DNA from 3 places in the Bacillus sp. MC1252 genome. Region 3 is predicted to be linked to each of the others. Evidence: predicted binding sites of a transcription regulator. Region 3 holds the regulator's gene; each other region holds the start of a gene.

What was found. Region 3 encodes Rex, which represses fermentation and respiration genes when NADH is low (regulators of the CRP and FNR family bind a similar motif). Its sites were predicted from a motif close to TTGTGAAATATTTCACAA; they were not measured.
Region 1: the regulator Rex is predicted to act here: its motif matches at 2,868-2,885, upstream of ACYH0L_RS17850 (cytochrome ubiquinol oxidase subunit I).
Region 2: the regulator Rex is predicted to act here: its motif matches at 3,285-3,302, upstream of ACYH0L_RS01715 (L-lactate dehydrogenase).

What each region holds. Positions count from the first base shown of each region.
Region 1 covers NZ_CM166369.1:3,456,209-3,461,864, forward strand. Annotated here, with positions in the region: gene cydD (thiol reductant ABC exporter subunit CydD) at 1-370, opposite strand, end outside; gene cydB (cytochrome d ubiquinol oxidase subunit II) at 370-1,386, opposite strand; gene ACYH0L_RS17850 (cytochrome ubiquinol oxidase subunit I) at 1,373-2,788, opposite strand; gene isdG (heme oxygenase) at 3,120-4,241, opposite strand; gene ACYH0L_RS17860 (FecCD family ABC transporter permease) at 4,243-5,256, opposite strand; gene ACYH0L_RS17865 (ABC transporter substrate-binding protein) at 5,253-5,656, opposite strand, start outside.
Region 2 covers NZ_CM166369.1:308,321-313,976, forward strand. Annotated here, with positions in the region: gene ACYH0L_RS01700 (SDR family NAD(P)-dependent oxidoreductase) at 1-358, shown strand, start outside; gene ACYH0L_RS01705 (M20 peptidase aminoacylase family protein) at 416-1,543, opposite strand; gene ACYH0L_RS01710 (YfcC family protein) at 1,697-3,127, shown strand; gene ACYH0L_RS01715 (L-lactate dehydrogenase) at 3,342-4,289, shown strand; gene ACYH0L_RS01720 (L-lactate permease) at 4,333-5,656, shown strand, end outside.
Region 3 covers NZ_CM166369.1:579,319-584,974, reverse strand. Annotated here, with positions in the region: gene ACYH0L_RS02975 (NUDIX hydrolase) at 1-157, shown strand, start outside; gene ACYH0L_RS02970 (hypothetical protein) at 154-390, shown strand; gene tatC (twin-arginine translocase subunit TatC) at 430-1,179, opposite strand; gene ACYH0L_RS02960 (twin-arginine translocase TatA/TatE family subunit) at 1,195-1,374, opposite strand; gene ACYH0L_RS02955 (redox-sensing transcriptional repressor Rex) at 1,402-2,055, opposite strand; gene moaC (cyclic pyranopterin monophosphate synthase MoaC) at 2,071-2,562, opposite strand; gene ACYH0L_RS02945 (ABC-F family ATP-binding cassette domain-containing protein) at 2,701-4,623, shown strand; gene tsaD (tRNA (adenosine(37)-N6)-threonylcarbamoyltransferase complex transferase subunit TsaD) at 4,895-5,656, opposite strand, start outside.

The DNA.
Region 1 (5,656 bases), 800 kb from region 3:
GATATTGGACAATTCCCTCCATCGCTAATGTGACAAGCTTTCCTGTACCTTTTTTCTTTGTGAAAGCTGGACCTAAACGAAAGAGTTGGTCTAACAGCTGTTTTCTGACGTCTGCTCCAATTCGGGAAGAGTAGGTAAACATGACCTTCTCCCGAATCAAGGTGAGACCGTGCCGCACCAGAAAGGCAGCAAGAAACAGCAGGACATAAGGCGTTGCCTGCGAGAGGGTTTTCCCGTCAAACAGCGTTGTAATGGCATGTGCCAGCCACTGTGCTTGGAAAATAATACTTGCTCCTTGGATGAGTGACACAATACCTAAGAGGGCAAGAAGCCCTCTCATTCCTTTTAATTGAAGCAAACGTTTATCCATTAGTAAGTCATTGGCTCCTTACCGCTTACACGTTTACGGAAGACGTAATAGCTCCAAATTTGATACCCAAGCACAAAGGGCAGCAAAGAAATGGCAACAATCGTCATGACCGTCAGTGAATAAGATCCGGATGCAGCGTTTTGAATGGTAAGATCAAACGCATGGTTGATCGAACTAATCATGACGCGCGGGAACAATGCAGTGAAAAGCATCGTCACTGTCACCATGATGCCAGCACCTGTGAATAGGAATGTCCAGCCATCACGTTCTTTTTTCATAAAGAATAGAGCCGCTACGTAACAAACCACAATCAGCACGGTTAAAGGAATGGTGATGATCGGGCGCACTGTGTAAATGTCTGTTTCCATGATGGACACACCGACAAATAGGACAAGCACTGGCAGCGCAATAAGCAGGACACGCTGACCAAGCTTTCTTGCACGGTCTCTTAAATCACCCTCTGTACGAAGTGTGACGAAAATCAATCCGTGCAGAAGGCAAAGAACCGTCACAGCTAACCCGCCAATCACTGAATAAAGGTTCACAAAATCCGTAAAACCAGCATACATATTCATGTCTTGATCAATTGGCATCCCGCGTAAAATACTTGTGAATAGCACACCGAGTAAAAACGGTGGCAGCAGACTGCCAAAGAAGATGACCCAGTCCCATGCTTTGATCCAAGAGGCTTTCTCAACCTTCCCTCGGAATTCAAAGGCGACCCCCCGCCCAATGAGCGCTAATAGGAGAACCGTAAACGGAATATAGTATCCGCTGAACATCGTGGCATACCAGTGAGGAAATGCAGCGAAAATAGCACCGCCAGCTGTAATCAGCCAAACCTCATTCGCATCCCAGAAAGGACCAATCGTATTGATTAAAATGCGGCGCTCATGCGCATCCTTTCCAAGCAGCTGCATGGACATCCCTACACCAAAATCAAATCCTTCTAAGAAGAAAAACCCAACAAACAATACTGCGACAAGAATAAACCAAATCTCGTTAAGATATGCCATGATATGCGCCTCCATCAAATGGATCTGTAGACAGGTCCGTTTCATCCTTTTGATCTGTATCCTCTTCAGAATGTGCACCTTTTTTAATTTCTCGAATGAATAAGTAGGCAAGCAAGATTGCAAGAATCAGATAAATGGTCGTAAAGCTAATGACTGAGAATAATAGCATGCCATAGGATACGTTTGGTGAAATCGATTGAGCGGTCGTCATCATGCCAAAGACGGTCCAAGGCTGACGCCCGATTTCGGTCATAATCCAGCCGGCTGAGTTTGCAATAAACGGGAACGCAATCATCCAAACCATGAAGCGTAAATACCATTTGTTTGATTCAAGTTTCTTTCTAAAGCTCAAGTACAAGCCAATCATACTAGCAAAAATCATAAGCATTCCCGCACCGACCATGATTCTAAAGCTCCAGAACGTTGTTTTCACTGGAGGAATGTAGTCTCCTGGGCCAAACTTTGCTTCATATTCTTTTTGAAGTGTCAGCATACCTGGAACATCTCCACTGAACTTCGAATAAGCCAAATAACTTAAAGCAAACGGAATGTTGATTTCTGCAGAGTTTTCTTTTTTATCTGTGTCAATGTTGGCAAATAGTGTCCAAGCCGCTGGATCTCCACTATCCTTCCAAAGGGCTTCACTTGCTGCCATCTTCATCGGCTGTGATTTCATTAAATGCTTTGCTTGGTCATGTCCAGAGAACGCCACACCTAAGCCAGAAATTAAAGCGAGTACCATGGCAATCTGGAATGATTTTTTGAAAAAGGCGATTTCTTGTTTTTTGATCATTTTATAGGCACTAACACCTGCAATAAAGAAAGCACCTGTTGCCAGCGCACCGAACAGAACGTGCGGGAACTCTACCCAGAGCTGCGGATTCGTGACAAGAGCGCCAAAATCATTCATTTCTGCACGGCCATTTTTAATGACAAATCCAACTGGCTCCTGCATAAATGAGTTAGCTAGTAAAATCCAAAACGCCGAAAAGATCGTACCAAGGGAAACAAGCCAAATACACAATAAATGAATTTTCTTCGGCAGACGATCCCAGCCGAAAATCCAAAGTCCAATAAATGTAGATTCAAGGAAAAAGGCCAACAGTGCCTCAATGGCAAGCGGTGCACCAAAGACATCACCAACAAACCTTGAATAGTCAGACCAGTTCATCCCAAACTGGAATTCCTGCAGAATCCCTGTCACCACACCTACTGCAAAGTTAATTAAGAAAAGGTGACCCCAAAACTTCGCCATCTTTTTGTAGATGTCTTTTTTCTTCACTACATAAAGGGTCTGCATCAATGCGACGATAAACACCAAACCTATAGACATAGGAACAAAAATAAAATGTAATAATGTCGTTGAAGCAAATTGAAATCTTGCTAAAAACAGCTCACTCACAGCCTTACATCCTCCCTTACTTTCACATGCCGAATGATTCGAGATCTTTATGCTCACCATTTCACAAATATTTCACTACTTGTTCAATGGTTCACAATTAATAGCCTGTTTGAAACGGTTCACTCGGTGAAAATTTACTCTTGAATTTCATTCGGTTAGTTATTTATACCTGTACTTTACACCCATACGCTTCAAAAATAAAGTAAATTTTACCTAAAAATTGGGTGGTATTGTGTCAGTTGTTTGAATACTTTGTCAAAATTATGTGACGGAAAGAAAAAAACTGCAAAAAAAATAGCGCTGCACCTCGGCGGCAGCGCTGTAATGACATTTAGGCTTTTTTCTGTAAAGCTGGTCTTGTCACTTGTACTTCATAGTACGTAATTTTGTTTTTTAATAGTCCTTCAGGTTTCACTTTTCCATGAGCGTGCGCATCACCAAACGCCTGAGATTTTGTCCAGTTCACAAAATCCTCCTTACGGTTCCAGCGGGTATGAATGGTCACTTCATCATAATCTGTTGTCTGCTGTGTGACCCATACTTCCATGCCTAAAAACCCTTCCATGAATTCTACTTGTCCCTGCTTGTTAAATCGTTTGACGAGATGGTCGGCACTGCCTTTTTCTACTCTTACTTGGTTGTTTACAATGATCATGTTCTTTTCATCTCCCTTTTGTTGTTGGATCGAAGCGATTGGGATGATGAGCGGATGCTCTCCGTTCAAGTGAACCTCCGCCTGAATCCCAAAGACCTCTTTGAAAAAGTCTTCTGTTAATACTTCTGTTGGTGCCCCTATTTGATGCACGTGACCACGCTTCATCGCAATGAGGCGGTCACAATACTTTGCTGCCTGCTGCAGGTCATGAAGAACCATTAAAATGGTGATTCCATGCGTCTGATTCAGCTGTTTAAGCAGCTCTAATAATTCAAGCTGATGTGCAATATCTAAATAAGTTGTGGGCTCATCCAGAATAATGGTCTCTGTTTTCTGAGCAAGCGCCATCGCAATATACGCCTTTTGCCTTTCTCCACCTGACAATGTATGCAGCATCCTGTTTTCATTGCCGCGGCTGTTCGTCACATCAAGCGCCCACTCAATCGCTTCATGATCTGTCTTCGAGCTCTTTTTCCAGATCGAACGATGCGGACTCCGTCCAAGTGCGATCAGCTCACGCACTGTCATCGATGGGATGGCCGTTCTCGTCTGCATGAGAACAGCGATCTCCTTTGCAATTTCCTGCGCCGTCATCTCTTTTTGCGGTATATCGTGAATGTAAATCATGCCGCTTTCTATCGACGTGAGGCGTGCGGCCGCTTTGATAAAAGTCGACTTCCCTGACCCATTTGGTCCAATGATTCCGGTCACACTTCCCTTAGGAACAGCTGCTGAGATTGACGACAGCCGAAAGCCCCCTTGACTGAGACTCACGTCATCCATTGCAATCACATCCAACTTAACCCCTCCCTTTCTTTTTTAATAAATAGAGGAAGAAAGGTGCACCGATGCAGGCTAGCAATATACCGACAGGCAATTCAACCGGGGTAAACCAGACCCGTGCCGCTGTATCTGCAAAAACCACAAGTACGCCCCCGCCCAGCATCGAAATCGGCAGCAGATACCGGTAGTCATCTCCTATTAAAAGACGGATAAAATGAGGAACGACAAGCCCGACAAACCCAATTAAACCGCTCACGCTTACAGCCGCACCAGCTAAAAGCGCCGCCAGCGCAATTAAGAAAAATCGGGTTCGCTCTACTCTCAGGCCCAATAGCTGAGCCGATTCATCGCCAAGCAGGAGAAGATTTGCCGGCTTGATTGCAAAAAAACAAAGACACAACCCAGCCAGCGCATATGGCGACACAAAGCTAAGATGATGCCAGCTCCGCCCGTTTAATCCACCTGATAAAAAAGGCAGAACAGCCTGCACCCGCTCACTATAAAGCACCATAAACCCGTTCATGACCGCACCAAGCAGGGCATTGACTGCCACTCCCGCCAAAATCAATTTCAGCGGTGAAACGCCTTGGTCAAATGACAGCACATACACAACGAGTGCCGCTAATAAAGCGCCAAGAAAGGCTGCGGCTGGAAGCAAATACGTAAATTGCGGGAAAACAATCATGCTGAGTACAGCAGCTAAGCCCCCGCCGGCTGTGACACCAATGATGCCGGGGTCAGCGAGCGGATTTCGGACGACCCCTTGTAAAATCGCCCCGGATGCTGCGAGACAGGCCCCAACGATGAAACCAATCAGAACACGCGGCAGCCGTAAATCCATCACGATTTTTTCATGGACAGGCTGCCCTGATCCCGTCAAAGCAGCGATCAGATCCGGCAGCGATAATTGAATAGAACCTAATGCAAGTCCTAGACATGCGCCCACACCTAAAGCGAGAAGCAGTCCCGGTATAAGCCACTTTCGTCTAGACTGTCTTTTTTGAAAATCTAACTCGGCATTCATTTTCATGATGACAATCGCTTCAATCTCTTCTCTAGTTCATCAATCGCTCTTATCACTTCTGCGCCTGGATTCGTACCAAATAGATCACTAGGCAAAATCTCGACGTGTCCATTTTTGACAGCTGACACATCGTGCCATGCCGCATTCTGTTTCATTTCGCTCATAAAGCCCGCTTTCACATTTTCTGGATTGCTGTGTGTCATCAGCAGAATGAGATCAGGATCGGCTTCGATGACCTTTTCTGCATTGATTTGAGCGTATTGAGGGAATTTTTCGAGCGCCGGTTCATTCTCAGCAATGTTCGCACCCCCAGCGATGTGCAGCAAATCCCCGCTTAAGGAATGAGGAAGTGCCGCCATATATGTGCCGGGAGCACCGTACACAACGAGTGTTTTCACTTTTTTCT
Region 2 (5,656 bases), 270 kb from region 3:
GCACGTAAGGAAATCTGAGAGTGGAAAGATCATCGTGATTGGCTCTACTGCGGGACTCGACCATACGAACCTGCCGCAGGTTTCCTTTGTAGCGTCTAAATTTGGATTGCGCGGGATTGTGAATGCACTGAGAGAGCATGTGAGAAAAGATAAAATATCCGTGACCTGCATCAATCCAGGAGAGCTTGCGGCTGAGATTCCTTATGAAGATGGAGTAGAAAAAGCCATCACCCTATATGATGAAACAAGAATACCTGTGCAAGATATTGTGGAGCTTGCGAGATGCGTGATTCATTTATCAAGGGTATCTTGTGTGAAAGAAATCAACGTCCCAGCGATGACAGATTTGAATGCTTAAATGGTCGGAATAAAGTAGACCACCCGCTTTAAGAAAAGACGGGTGGCTTTTTTTATTTTACGATACATGCTGCTGAAGCGTTTTGTATACAGCCTCAGTCAAAATCTCAATGCCGGTAAAGATAGCAGAGCGGTCGAATGTCATATAAGGATGATGAAGCCCTGGTGTTAAATCACAGCCTAATCCGAGCATCGTGGATTTGATATGCGGAACTTCTGCTGCATAAAAATGAAAATCCTCTCCACCTGTCGTCACGATCGGCGGATCGAGCTGCTCTTTGCCTAAAACGTGTTCAATCGCATCAGACATGATCTGGACGGCATCCTCATTTAATGTCGCAGCTGGCAAACGATGATCTGTTGAAAGTGTAATAGAAGCGCCAAAGGCGTCCGCTACAGAATGACAAGCTCTTTCAATTTCCTTTTCTAGTTCATCCATCACTTCGTTTGTTTGTGCCCGAATATCTAGTGTAAAAGAAGCCTTACCAGGTATGATGTTTGAGCTGCCGCCGCCTGCATTCAGATTGGTCATTTTCACAGAATGCGCTACTCTTGGGTCGACATGTATATGCGCTAGTCTTTGCACGAGGGTAGCAGCGACTTCAATAACATTGATACCGAGGTGTGGGCGTGCACCGTGCGCTTCCTCTCCAATAATTGTTCCGATGTAATGATTACTTGACCCGTGTAAAATCGCTGGAGCGCAGCGTCCGTTTAGTGTTTCTTGAATTGGGCGCACGTGCACTCCGTATAAGTAATCGACATCTGATAACACACCTTTTTCAATCATCTTCAGAGCGCCTCCGCCTCTTTCTTCAGCTGGCTGAAAAATGAACCGGATCGTGCCGTTCGGTCGTTCTTTTTCCTTTAATGCCATGAAGGTGCCGAGGGCCATCGTCATGTGCGCATCGTGACCACATGAATGATTGGCTTGAAACACCCCATCTACTTCCTGCCAAAGTGCATCAATATCGGCTCTCACTGCGACCACTGGTGCGCCTTCTCCAATTTCACCGATCACCCCTGTACAGTCTTCAAATGTTCGTGTCTTGCAGCCCAGCTTCTTTAAAGTGTCTTCGATATAAGCGGTCGTATTCGTTTCTTCCCAGCTTATTTCTGGATGGGCATGCAGGTGCTCAAAGATGTCTGTCACGGTTTGTTTCATTTCGTTTGTCAAAGTTGTCATGAGAAGCCTCCTTGCTGACAGATAATCTGCCAAAACATTCTTTTAGTGAAATAATATTGATCTTAAATATCATTGATGTTTATAATATAACACATCATTTGATTATTCAGAAAATTAAGTTAAATTCTGATCGGGACAAAGGGGTTATGCCAGATGAAAACAGCGACAGTATCAGCACCTAAGAAGCAAAAACGAAAACTTCAAATGCCGGATGCGTATGTGCTCTTATTTATGATTGCACTGATTTGTACTATTGCAACGTATTTTGTACCAGCAGGTGAATTTGACCGAAAAACATCAGGAGATATCACAACAGCCGTTCCTGGCAGCTATCATCGCATTGATCAATCATCAGTGAGTGCGGTTGGCTTTTTCACAGCCATTCAAGAAGGAATGGTGGGGTCATCTTCTATTATTTTTCTGATTTTATTTACTGGCGGAACCATTGCGATCTTGGAACGGACAGGTGCAATTAACGGGATGATTCACCATGTCATCAGCCGGTTTCAAACAAAGCAGTTACTGTTCATTTGTATTGTCGGTGGCTTATTTTCTGTGCTTGGGACGACCGGAATTGTCGTGAACTCTGTCATTGGCTTTATTCCTATCGGCATCATTGTGGCACGATCTTTGAAGTGGGACGCTGTGGCGGGGGCGGCGGTCATTTACATCGGCTGTTATGCCGGCTTTAACGCAACGATTTTATCACCATCTCCACTAGGTTTATCTCAAACGATTGCAGAGCTGCCAATCTTTTCTGGAATTGGTCTTCGTGTCATTATTTATCTTTGCTTTCTGATTTCTAGTATTGTGTACATCTACTTATATACAAGGCGCCTGAAGAATAAAGAAAAGGGAAGCCTTCTTGGCGATCAATGGTTTCCTGCTAAGGGGCTTGGAGGAGCTGAAGCGGAATCAGTGGACAAGCCTGCCTTTACCAGCAGACATAAGCTGATTTTAGCGGTGTGTGGTTTGTCACTTGGGGGCTTTTTATATGGCGCGCTTCAGCTTGGCTGGACCGATAAGGAAATGGCGGGTGTGTTTATTTTTATGGCGATCGCTGCTGGACTGCTTGGCGGATTAGCAGCCAATGATATTGCGAAAACGTTTATTGTCGGCTGTCAAAGCCTTGTATACGGCGCACTTATTGTCGGGATGGCGCGCTGCATTTCAGTTATTCTAGAAAACGGTAAATTGCTTGATACAGTGGTCAATGGCTTGGCGAGTATGCTGACAGGATTTAGTCCAATTGCTGGTGCGATCGGGATGTATATGGCGAGTGCGCTCCTTCACTTTTTGATTTCATCAGGGTCAGGAGAAGCTGTTGTCTTTATTCCGATTCTTGCGCCGCTGGCTGATTTAATGGGCATCACGAGACAGGTAGCTGTAGAAGCTGTCATGCTCGGCGAAGGAGTAGTCAACTGTGTCAATCCTACTTCAGGTGTGTTGATGGCTGTGCTTGCTGCAAGTGGTATTCCTTATGTGAAGTGGCTGCGTTTTATGGTGCCGCTTGCGCTCATTTGGTTTGTCATCGGTCTTGTGTTTATTTGTATCGGAGTGATGATTAACTGGGGACCTTATTAAACATGTATGAAGCTGCTGAAGAGAGTTTGGCAGCTTTTTTTGTGGAAATATGTATGGAAACAGCGGTTTTAAAGCACAATAAGTGTGTTCACAAATTCGCTACATATTTTTTTGAGTAACCCCCTTGCAAAAGTTTGTGAAATATTGCACAATAAGTATGTGAAATACTTCACAAATAAACACAACCTAGTTTTACTCAGGAGGATGAGGAAACATGACAAACGAAAAAGTAAACAAAGTAGCACTTATTGGAGCAGGTTTCGTCGGCAGTAGTTATGCCTTTACATTAATAAATCAAGCGATCACAGATGAATTGGTTGTGATTGATCTGAATCAAGACAAAGCAATGGGTGACGTAATGGATTTAAACCACGGGAAAGCATTTGCCCCGCATCCTGTGAATACGTGGTATGGAGATTATGAGGATTGTAAGGATGCAGATATTGTGTGTATCTGTGCTGGAGTGAACCAAAAGCCAGGTGAAACGAGACTTGACCTTGTTGAGAAAAATTTAAATATCTTTAAAGGCATTGTAGACAATGTGATGAAAAGCGGATTCGATGGCATTTTCTTAGTTGCCACAAACCCTGTTGATATTTTGACATATGCCACTTGGAAATTCAGTGGACTTCCAAAAGAACGAGTGATTGGTAGTGGGACCACTCTTGATACCGCAAGATTTAGATACATGCTCAGTGAGTATTTTGAAGCAGCGGCACACAACGTGCATGCGTACATCATTGGAGAGCATGGTGATACAGAGCTTGCTGTTTGGAGTCATGCGAATATCGGGAGTGTACCGATTACAGAATTAATGAAGAGAAATGATCAATACAAACAAGAAGACTTAGATGAAATCATGGAAAATGTCCGTCACGCCGCATACCAAATTATTGAGAAAAAAGGTGCCACTTACTACGGCGTAGCGATGAGTTTAGCCCGCATCACAAGAGCGATCTTGCACAATGAAAACAGCATTTTGACTGTCAGCACTTATTTAGATGGAGAGTACGAAGCAGAAGATGTCTACATTGGTGTACCTGCCCTTGTGAACCGAAATGGTGCAACAGAAATTATGGAGCTTGCACTGGACGAGACGGAAAAAGAAAAGTTCGCACACAGTGTAAATGTGCTAAAAGAGATTTTGGCTCCTCATTTTTAATCAATCAAAGACAATCTATCTGAGCAGAAAAGGATGAATCACTATGTGGCAGCAAATATATGATCCGTTTGGTAATGAGTTCGTAAGTGCATTGGTGGCAATGCTTCCAATTTTATTTTTTCTATTTGCATTAACCGTATTTAAGTTAAAAGGTGTTTTAGCCGCTTGTTTTACCTTAATCGTCAGTTTTGTAACAGCTGTTTTCTTCTTTCATATGCCAGTTGAAAAGGCACTATCTGCTGTGCTGCTCGGTATATCTAATGGGCTGTGGCCGATTGGATATATCGTCATCATGGCCGTATGGCTCTATAAAATTGCTGTGAAATCTGGAAAATTTGATGTCATTCGTTCTAGTATTGCAGGAATATCTCAAGATCAACGTCTTCAGCTCTTATTAATTGGTTTTAGTTTTAACGCATTTTTAGAAGGAGCAGCTGGGTTTGGGGTACCGATAGCGATCAGTGCCGCCCTCTTAACAGAGCTTGGATTTAAACCACTCAAAGCCGCAATGCTCTGCTTAATTGCCAATGCTGCGTCTGGCGCATTTGGTGCAGTGGGCATCCCAGTCATTACAGGGGCGCAAATGGGCAATATGACGCCGCTCGCTTTATCTCAAACCCTTGTGTATACGATCCCATTTATTTCTTTCTGTATCCCGTTTCTACTCATTTTGATTGTAGACGGCTTCAAAGGGATTAAAGAAACGCTGCCAGCCTTGCTTGTTGTTAGTGGAAGTTATGCGATTTTGCAAGCTGTAACGATGGTGATGATGGGCCCTGAGCTTGCCAACATTATTTCAGCCTTAGCAAGTATGGGAATTTTGGCTTTATTTCTTCGAAAATGGCAGCCAAAACACATTTATCGTGAAGAAGGAGCACCAGCCATTGAACAGAAACAAACGTATCGCGGAGTTGAAGTCTTGAAAGCATGGTCTCCATTCTATATTTTAACTGCCGTTATTACTGTATGGAGTCTGCCAGCATTTAAAGCATTGTTTGCTGTGGGAGGACCACTCAACTGGACGACGATTTTAGTGAAAATGCCGTTTCTACATCAGCAAATTGTGAAATTACCACCAATTGCACAAACAGAAACCCCCATTGATGCGATCTTTAAAATTGATGTCATCAGTGCAACAGGTACTGCCATTTTCATTGCGGTCATGCTGACAGGATTGCTTAGTAAACATATTAAATTAACAGAAGGCGCTGCCTGCTTAAAAGCAGCGGTGAAGGAGCTGTGGGTACCTGTTCTCACCATTTGTTTTGTCATGGGTTTTGCAGGCTTGGCGAACTTTGCCGGACTGAGCTCTGCAATTGGACTTGCGCTTGCAAAAACAGGCGATTTGTTCCCGCTTGTCAGCCCAG
Region 3 (5,656 bases):
TGATGGCATCAGAGAGGTAGAAGAAGAGCTTGGTCTCTCTATCCCTTTTGAAGACCTTACCTTTGCAGGTGTCATGCAGGATGAAATCCATATCCCTTCGTTCATCGACCGTGAGTTCTGCCACGTGCACCTTTATGAAATCAAGGGGAGTCTGTGAACGTTCAATTACAGAAAAAAGAAGTCGCTGGTCTTTACAGAACGAGATTCATCGATGCACAGCACCTTTTAACAGGTCAATGTGAAAGGATTCAGGTAGAGGGCTTTGAGATTGATGCAGCCGGAGAACGGCGTGAGGAAAGCAGAGAAGTAGATGTACACGACTTTGTCCCTCATGAGCCCGGTTATTATCAGCGCCTCTTTCACGCCATCAATCAATTTCGATCACAATAGAAAAAGCATCGTGATCACCATTTGGATCACGATGCTTTTTTATGAGACATAATGACTTTCTTTCTCCTCTGTTTGCTGCATTTTGCGATAGGTCACTCTTGAAATGACAATACTCACTTCATACAAAACGAGCATTGGCAAGGTAACCATGAGGTGAGAAACAAGCTCTGGCGGTGTAATGAGTGCGGCAATGACAAGGAGGACAAAATAGGCATACTTCCGTATTTTTGATAAAAACATCGGTGTGATGATGCCAAGTCTTGTGAGAAACATCAACACAACGGGCATCTGAAACAAAAAGCCAAATGGAAGTGTTAACTGCATCAGAAATGTAAAATACTCATGAATCCCAATCACTTGCTCTACATTTAAATCATTCGACATCCGCATCAGAAAATCGACGACAAAGGGAAACAAAATAAAATAAGAGAAAGCCACACCGCTCAAAAATAAAAGCAGTGCAATCGGAATGTAAGCAAGTGTCACCTTTCTTTCTTTTTCATATAAACCAGGGCTCACAAACGCCCATAGCTGATATAAAATCACGGGACACGTCAAAACCAAAGCAATGACAAATGCGAACTGCATAAACACGTACAGTGGATCTGTGAGCTTAAATGCGTTTAATGTCAGTGTTGCCGCTTCATCGGTATTTTGCAAATACACAATGACCGGCTTAGCGAGAAAAAAACCTGCCGCCATAAAGGCAACAAAAAACATCGCAATGATCACTAAACGTTTTCGCAGTTCCACAATATGCTCCATAAGCGGCATATCTTTGACATTCATGAAGCTCATCCTATTCTACTGATCTTCTTTTTTCTTTTTTTCTTCCTGATCATCAGCTAAACCTTTTGTGGCATTTTTAAATTCACGTAATGTATCTCCTGCTGCTCTTCCTAATTGAGGAAGCTTTTTCGGCCCAAAAATAATGAGCGCAACAATCGCAATCAGAACCAAACTTCCAGGACCGATCGGACCCATTTGCTCCACCCCCTTTACCCCTTTTCATCAGTCCTCCTGCGTAACAGAGTAATGCTTTAAGAAATACACAAGAGACTGAAGTTCAACCGCCAAATCTATATGATGAATTCGAATGTGTTCCGGCACATTCAATCGAGCCGGCGTAAAGTTAAGGATTCCTTTGATGCCAAGGGCAATCAAACGATCTGTAATGGATTGAGCTGCTACGGCAGGTACTGTCAAAATCGCAACAGGAATATCTCCTACCTCTTGAACATGCTCTTCAAGCTTATCCAAATCATAGACAGGCACGCCGCCTATCTCACTTCCTATTTTACTCTCATTGACGTCAAAAGCCATTGAAATTTTTGTATTATTATTTTTTATGAAATTATAGTGTAAAAAAGCAGTCCCTAAATTCCCGACACCGATGAGCATAACATTGGTCATTTCATCTTGGTCAAGGGTCTTTCTGAAGAAGGTCAAGAGGTAATCGACATTATAGCCATACCCTTTCTTCCCTAGTGCACCAAAATACGAAAAATCTCGGCGAATGGTGGCAGAATCCACTTTGACTGCATCACTAAGCTCTGCCGATGACACCCTTTGTTTTCCTGATGCATGCAGATTTTTTAAAAAACGGTAGTAAAGCGGCAAACGTTTGGCTGTCGCTTGTGGAATTTTTGACTGGTCTATATTCATATAAGGTCCTCCAACTTAAATATCAGATGCTCTGTGAAAATCACCGTTTTTCCCGCCTGTCTTTTCAACTAGATAGGTAGGACCGATGATCATGCCTTTATCAATCGCTTTGCACATGTCGTAAACGGTCAGTGCACATACTGAAGCAGAAGTGAGCGCTTCCATCTCAACACCCGTACTTCCTTTTGTTTTGACCTGTACTTGTATGTTCAGAATGTGCGCATTTCCGTCATCCTCCCAATCAAAGGAGATATCCACGCCTTTTAGTACAAGCGGATGACACATTGGAATGATGTTGGACGTTTGCTTTGCTGCCATGATGCCAGCAACCTGTGCGACAGACAGCACATCCCCTTTTCCAATTTCACGTTGTTGTATTTTATGAAACACTTCTTTTATCATACGAACGCTTGAAGCAGCAACGGCGGTTCTCACTGTAGACGATTTGTTACTAATGTCGACCATCTTTGCTCTTCCTTGTTCGTTAAAGTGGCTAAATTGACTCATCTTTCAACGCTCCCTCACTCAAATCATACACTATTTTTTCCTATCTGTCTTTCATTTGACCATTGCGATTGTATGTAAGATTTGCCGGTTTACTGCTGATAAGCTACACTTAACATATTATAGCAGAGGTGAAGTTACATGATGATTCTACAAGTGAATCAGCTGTCCAAATCGTTTGGCGCTGATACCGTTTTAACGAATATAAAATTGGAAGTCAAAGCAAAGGATCGTATTGCCATTGTTGGTCGTAACGGCGCAGGCAAATCCACGCTTTTAAAAATTATTGCCGGTCAAATGTCTTACGAGCAAGGTGAGATCATCAAACCGAAAGACCTATCAATCGGCTATTTAGCACAGCACACCGATGTGACGTCTACACGTACGTTAAAAGACGAATTATTATCGGTTTTTGATCATTTAAAAGAAATGGAACAAGAGATGAGAACCATTGAGGAAAAAATGGCTTCTTCCACAGGTTCAGAGCTGGATTCCCTGATGAAAACCTATGACAGGCTGCAGCAGGAATTTAAGGATCAAGGCGGCTATCAATATGAAGCAGATGTCCGCTCCATTCTTCATGGGCTCGGATTTAGTCATTTTGAAGATGACTCAACCGTCCAATCCTTAAGCGGCGGTCAGAAAACCCGTCTAGCGCTTGGAAAGCTATTATTAATGAAACCAGAACTCTTAATTCTGGACGAGCCGACCAACCATTTAGATATTGATACCTTATCATGGCTTGAGCAGTATTTGCAAAATTATACAGGAGCTATTCTCATCGTTTCCCATGACCGCTATTTCTTAGACAAAGTCGTCAACCATGTCTATGAAGTCTCAAGAACAGCAATGAAAAAGTTTGCAGGGAACTATAGTAAGTATCTTGAGCTGAAAGCGGAGCAGCTAGAGCGTGATATGAAGCTCTATGAAAAGCAGCAAGAAGAAATCTCAAAGCTCCAGGATTTCGTGGATCGCAACCTAGCAAGAGCCTCTACCACAAAGCGGGCTCAGAGCAGACGGAAGCAGCTGGAACGAATGGATCGTTTAGATAAGCCATTAGGTGATGAAAAATCCGCAAGCTTTCATTTTGATATTACGAGACAAAGCGGCAATGATGTGCTGAAGGTGCATGATCTCGATATTAGCTATGATGAAAAAACGCCGCTCCTATCCTCTCTTTCTTTTCATATCAAACGCGAGGATAGTGTGGCACTCATTGGTCCTAACGGAATTGGAAAATCAACACTTTTAAAAACCTTAACGAATGCATTAACACCTGTAAAAGGCGACATCAGCTTTGGGTCTCATGTCACCATCGGCTATTATGACCAAGAACAAGCCAAACTGACATCCTCCAAGAAAGTGCTAAATGAGCTTTGGGATGATTATCCTCATATGAATGAAAAAGAAATCCGGACATGTTTAGGCAACTTCCTTTTCTCCGGTGATGATGTCTTAAAGCCCGTTCATGCACTAAGTGGTGGAGAAAAAGCGCGTCTTGCGCTGGCGAAGCTGATGCTGCAAAAAGCCAATTTCCTCATTCTCGATGAACCGACTAACCACCTTGACTTAGATAGTAAGGAAATTTTAGAGAATGCGCTGATTGATTATCCAGGAACCATCTTATTTGTCTCTCATGACCGGTATTTTATCAACCGTCTGGCAACAAAAGTGTTCGAGCTGTCGCGAGCAGAAACAAAAGAATATCTTGGTGACTATGACTACTACCTTGAAAAGAAAAACGAACAATTAGAGCTTGAAGCGCTCAAAGATCACGAGCCGTCTAAAAAGCACGCAGAAAAACCAGTAGAAACAACCAAGCTTTCCTATGCTGAAGAAAAAGAACTGAAAAAGAAAGAAAGACAAAAACAGCGCAGAATCGAAGAAATTGAAGAGCGGATCGCCGTCATTGAAGAGAAGCTTGGTGAAAATGAACAGCTTTTATGTGATCCTGCTATTTTCCAAGATCACGAGAAGGTCCAAGCCATTCAAACAGAAAATGATGCGCTTAATCAAGAGCTCGAATCACTTTTTGCAGAGTGGGAAGACCTATCAGAATCTTAAAGGGTGCCCTAACGGGTGCTCTTTTTCTTTCAGTGATAATTTATTATCCACAATGATACCCACAATAACTTCTTGATTATTATTAAACACTTCGGACTTATCCACTTTATCCACAGAGTTTTAATCACATATCCACAGAAAAGATCCTATTTGTACACATTCTCTTCATTTTAAAACGAAATTTTCTAATAATTGTGGATATATCACGTTTACATGTGAATAAATCGCTTTCATTTCAAATGAAAAAACCCCTGTATATCCACAGGAGTCTTCATTCATATGAGACAAGCGGTAATCCAGGCTGACCGTTCATTGCCATATCGCCTCTTATTCCTTTTTCAAACGCAATGGTACCCGCAGCAGCAATCATGGCTGCATTATCTGTACAAAGAGACAATGGCGGTATGGTGACACTCACTTCAGGCAGCTTCGTAAATGCTGACGTTAAAGCTTCTCTCAATCCTTTATTGGCAGCGACTCCCCCAGCTAAAACAACCTGCTTCACACCATATGCCTCAGCCGCTTTTAATGTCTTTCCAACAAGCACCTCAATGACGCTTTCTTGAAAACTTGCCGCCAAATTCTCTGGAGCAATCGTTTCTCCCTTTTGGGATGCATTGTGTAATGTGTTGATCACAGCTGATTTTAAACCACTGAAACTAAAATGATAAGAGCCTTCTTCAAGCCATGCTCGAGGAAGCTTGACCATCGGCTCTCCTTCATGTGCTAATCGATCAATGTGAGGCCCGCCTGGATAAGGAAGACCCATCGTCCGAGCCACTTTGTCATACGCTTCTCCAGCCGCATCATCTAATGTTTCACCGATGACTTCAAAGGCCCCATGCTCTTTCATTAGAACAAGCTCAGTATGCCCGCCAGAGACGACAAGAGCTAAACAAGGAAACAGCAATTCACCAACGAGCTGATTCGCATAAATATGTCCAGCAATATGATGAACACCAACGAGAGGAATTTGATGAGCAAAGCTCAGTGCCTTGGCTGCATTGACGCCGATCAGAAGTGCACCGACTAA